Regions from separate parts of the Marinobacter sp. KM021 genome, predicted to be linked through region 2. Evidence: predicted binding sites of a transcription regulator. Region 2 holds the regulator's gene; the other holds the start of a gene.
The links. Region 2 encodes sigma-54, which starts transcription at its own class of promoters, with help from an activator protein. Its sites were predicted from a motif close to ANTGGCATNNANNTTGCTNT; they were not measured.
Positions count from the first base shown of each region.

Region 1: glnA (glutamate--ammonia ligase) is a predicted target of sigma-54. The motif match lies at 1,408-1,427, and genes of this name have one in related genera.

Region 1 covers NZ_CP136129.1:4,432,538-4,434,945, reverse strand. The annotation lists gene typA (translational GTPase TypA) at 1-1,168, opposite strand, end outside; gene glnA (glutamate--ammonia ligase) at 1,560-2,408, shown strand, end outside.
Region 2 covers NZ_CP136129.1:2,171,747-2,174,154, reverse strand. The annotation lists gene ptsN (PTS IIA-like nitrogen regulatory protein PtsN) at 1-90, opposite strand, end outside; gene hpf (ribosome hibernation promoting factor) at 189-491, opposite strand; gene RVM24_RS10210 (RNA polymerase factor sigma-54) at 565-2,094, opposite strand; gene lptB (LPS export ABC transporter ATP-binding protein) at 2,284-2,408, opposite strand, start outside.

The DNA of each region.
Region 1 (2,408 bases), 2.3 Mb from region 2:
TGATCACAACCTCCGGGCGGCCCACGGCCAACTCGAAGTTCTCACGGCGCATGTTCTCGATCAATACGGACAGGTGCAGCTCACCCCGGCCGGAGACCTTGAACTTGTCGGCAGAGTCCCCTTCTTCTACCCGCAGCGCCACGTTGTGCAGCAATTCTTTTTCCAGACGTTCCTTGATGTTGCGGCTGGTCACGTACTTGCCTTCTTTACCGGCAAACGGTGAATCGTTGACCTGGAAGGTCATGGACACCGTGGGTTCGTCAACGGTCAGCGCCGGCAGGGCCTCAACATTGGCGGGATCGCATAAGGTATCAGAGATGTACAGCTGATCCAGACCACTCACGCACACAATGTCGCCAGCCTGCGCTTCTTCAACTTCCACACGCTGCAGACCGGAGTGGCCCATGATTTTCAGGATACGACCATTACGCTTCTTGCCATCGGCACCGACAGCCACCACCGGAGTGTTGGTTCTGACCTTGCCACGCATAATGCGGCCGATACCGATCACGCCCAGGAAGCTGTTGTAGTCCAGCTGGGAAATCTGCATCTGGAACGGGCCGTCCAGATCTACGGAAGGCGCGGGCACATGGTCGACAATCGCCTGGAATACGGCGTCCATGTTGTCGTCCAGGTTTTCATGCTCCATGCCTGCAATGCCGTTCAGAGCACTGGCGTAAACAATCGGGAAGTCCAACTGCTCGTCGGTGGCACCAAGGTTATCGAACAGATCAAATACCTGATCTACAACCCAGTCAGGGCGCGCGCCGGGGCGATCAATCTTGTTAACCACCACGATCGGGCGCAGGCCAGCGGCAAACGCCTTCTGGGTTACAAAGCGGGTCTGCGGCATCGGGCCATCAATGGAATCCACCACCAACAGCACACTGTCTACCATGCTCATGACTCGCTCAACTTCGCCACCAAAATCCGCGTGCCCCGGGGTGTCCACGATGTTGATGTCGTAGTCTTTCCATTTCAGCGCGGTATTCTTCGCCAGAATGGTGATGCCACGCTCTTTTTCCTGGTCGTTGGAATCCATAACGCGCTCGTTTTCGAGCTCTTTACGGTCCAGGGTTCCGGACTGGCGCAACAATTGGTCAACCAGGGTGGTTTTACCGTGGTCAACGTGGGCAATAATGGCAACGTTTCTAAGCTTATCAATCACAACGGGTATCCTGCAGAATTTAGCGGCGAGCAGTATATAGAAAAGTCCATGTCGATAATATGAAGAATAGTGCCTAATATGTAACCAATCGGCTAATGCACCGTTATCAGGCAGGATAAGAATCAATGCACCAATAAAGTGCGCGCATTCAGTACAAACAGCACCTGTAAGCTGCACTCTGGTGCGCCAGAATCGCCCCAAAGCCTTGCCGCTGCGCTTTTCTGGCGCAAAACCGAAAAACTGGCAAGCCCCTTGCTTAACCTTGTGCAGCCGTAATTGAAAGGTAAGAGCCAACAGCTTCTGTTAAGCTGCCCTGACCTGAAAAAGATCGGGCTTCAGCCCGCTGAACGATCCGGCATAACGAACACGACATCACTACGGAGCATGCACAATGTCCAAGACGATTGATTTGATCAAAGAACACGAAGTGAAGTGGATTGACCTGCGCTTCACCGACAGCCGCGGTAAAGAGCAGCACGTCACCCTGCCCGCCACTGAGGTAGATGACGATTTCTTTGCTGACGGCAAGATGTTTGACGGCTCCTCGATTGCTGGCTGGAAAGGCATCAACGAATCCGACATGATCCTGATGCCGGATGACGAAACCGCCGTGCTGGACCCGTTCACCGAAGAAACAACGGTCAACATCACCTGCAACATCGTAGAGCCTTCTACCATGCAGGGTTATGAGCGTGACCCCCGTTCTGTTGCCCGTCGCGCCGAAGAATACCTGAAGTCTACCGGCATCGCCGATGGCGCGCTGTTTGGCCCGGAGCCGGAGTTCTTCGTGTTCGATTCCGTAAAATGGAATGTGGACATGCAAGGTGCGTCCTACCACATCCATTCTGAGGAAGCTGCCTGGGTTTCCGGCGAAGACTTCGATCGTAACAACATCGGCCACCGCCCGGGCGTGAAAGGCGGCTACTTCCCGGTTCCGCCGGTCGACAGCCTGCACGACCTGCGTGGCGCTATGTGTGCCGCCATGGAATCCATGGGCCTGGACATCGAAGTACACCATCACGAAGTGGGTACCGCCGGCCAGTGTGAAATTGGCGTTGGCGCCAACACTCTGACCCGCAAGGCTGACGAAGTTCAGATCCTGAAGTACTGCGTACACAACGTGGCCCACGCCTACGGCAAAACCGCCACCTTCATGCCCAAGCCGGTTGTGGGTGACAACGGTTCCGGCATGCACGTGCACATGTCCCTGAGCAAAGACGGCAAGAACCTGTTCGCTGGC
Region 2 (2,408 bases):
CAGCACCCGCTTTTTACTGGAGGCTGGCACCCGGCACAGCGTCAGTGCAGGAGCCAGAATGTTGTCGATAGTCAGGGATGATTCGCTCATGGATCGACTTGGATTCCGTAAAAAAAAGGCTGCGGCCGGTAAGCCCCGCCGCAGCTCGCTTCATTGAAACACCCGGTAGACTGGCGCGGAACGCGTGCTCAGCCGTTACCGTGCATCCGGTCTACGTTCTTTTCTTTGTGCTTGAGGATCTGGCGGTCCAGCTTGTCTACCAGCGCGTCAATAGCCGCGTACATATCCTCATTTTCTGCCTTTGCGTGGATCTCGCCACCGATAACATGCAGGGTGGCTTCGGCCATCTGACGTACCTTCTCAACTTCCAGCGTCACCTGACAGTTACTGATGTGGTCAAAGTGACGCTCCAGCTTCTCGAACTTGGTGTTGACGTAATCCTTCAGTGCAGGGGTCAGTTCTACGTGATGGCCTGAAATGTTGAGTTGCATAGGCGTCTCCTGTTGTCATCATGCCGGTGTTACCACCGGGCTGAGGGCCAGTGCTTCATGCACTGGCAAAATATTAAACCAGTCGTTTGCGCTCGTTCGAGGGAGGGATGTGCATGGCCTCCCGGTATTTGGCAACGGTGCGCCGGGCCACATTGATGCCCTGATCTCCAAGCATGGCTGCAATCTTGCTATCGCTCAACGGCTTTTTTGGAGTTTCTTCTGAAATCAGTTTTTTGATCATCGCACGAATTGCCGTGGAGGAACATTCGCCTCCCTCGGCGGTACTGACGTGGCTGGAGAAAAAGTACTTGAGCTCAAAGATGCCCCGGGGCGTGTGCATGTATTTTTGTGTGGTCACCCGGGAAATGGTGGACTCGTGCATTTCCACCGCCTGAGCGATGTCAGACAGGATCAACGGCTTCATGGCCTCCTCGCCGTGGTCCAGAAAGCCTTGCTGGTGTTCAACGATTCGGGTCGCCACTTTCAGAAGGGTTTCATTTCGGCTTTGCAGACTTTTGATGAACCACTTGGCTTCCTGCAACTGATCCCGCAGGTAGGTATTGTCGGCACTGCTGTCGGCCCGGCGGATAAGTGACGCATAACTGGCGTTAACCCGAATACGAGGGGCAATCTCCGGATTCAATTCCACACGCCACCGGCCCTCATGCTTCCTTACGATCACGTCTGGAATGACGTAGTCTGGTTCAGCTCGGTCAATAACATCGCCCGGCCTTGGGTTCAGGCTGGTAATCAGGGCCAGCACGTCTCTGAGCTGGTCTTCCTTCAACCGGCTGCGGCGCAGCAGTTGGGCGTAATCCCGGTTGCCCAGAAGATGCAGGAACTGGGTAACCACCAGGCGCGCCTGGCGAAGCCAGGGAGTGTCTGGCGGTAACTGGTTGAGCTGAATCAGCAGGCATTCCTGCAGGTCTCTGGCGAACACGCCGGGCGGGTCGAAGTGTTGGAGTCGGTGCAGAACCGCTTCCACTTCGTCCAGTTCCAGGGGGTCTTCTTCGGTTTCGTCCTGCAGGCCGGAATGGATTTCCTCAATCGGTGAGGTCAGGTAACCGCGCTCATCCACAGCGTCCATCAGGGCGTGGGCGATTGCCTGGTCACGCTCGCTCATGGGGGTCAGGTTGAGCTGCCATTCCAGGTGGTCCTGAAGGGTTTCGGCCGGTGAATTGCGGGTTTCGAAATCCGATTCGTTCTCGTCGTCCCCTTTGCTGGCTGGCGCCGGTGCAGACTGGTAGATATCGTCCCAGGCGGTGTCTACGGGCAGGTCGTCGGGGATGTTATCCGGGATGTCGTTTTCGGAAGCCCAGTCCGGGCCATTTTCGTTTTCATCCCAGTCAGAGGCAGCCTCGGTGGCTGGTTCATCGTGGTCGGAATCCCGGTCTTTATGTTCGTCCCAGGTATCGTCATCCGTATCGGGGGTGTCAGACTGATCGTCATCCTCGGAGGTTTCCAGCATGGGGTTGGATTCCAGTGCCTGCTGGATTTCCTGCTGGAGGTCGAGGGTGGAAAGCTGAAGCAGGCGAATGGCCTGTTGCAGCTGGGGCGTCATGGTCAGACTCTGGCCCATCTTAAGCTGTAATGAGGCTTTCATAACCATGGCTCAAGATCCATAAATCAAGGGTGTCCCGGTAGTGACGTTGCCTGCTGTCAGGCAAAAAAATTGTTATACGCTGGTTACTTGCCGCTCACTGGTATCAGTATAAGCAAGTTCTTTGCCGAGTTTACTTGCTACAGATCATCAAAACAATCAGACCTCGGTCGTCGAGGGGTTTTCTTCCGCTCACAGGTGGAACTCATCACCCAGGTAGACTTCCTTGACCTGCTGGTTGGCCAGGATGGCTTCCGCATTGCCGGAGGCGATGATATGGCCGCCGGAGACAATGTAGGCGTTTTCACAAATATCGA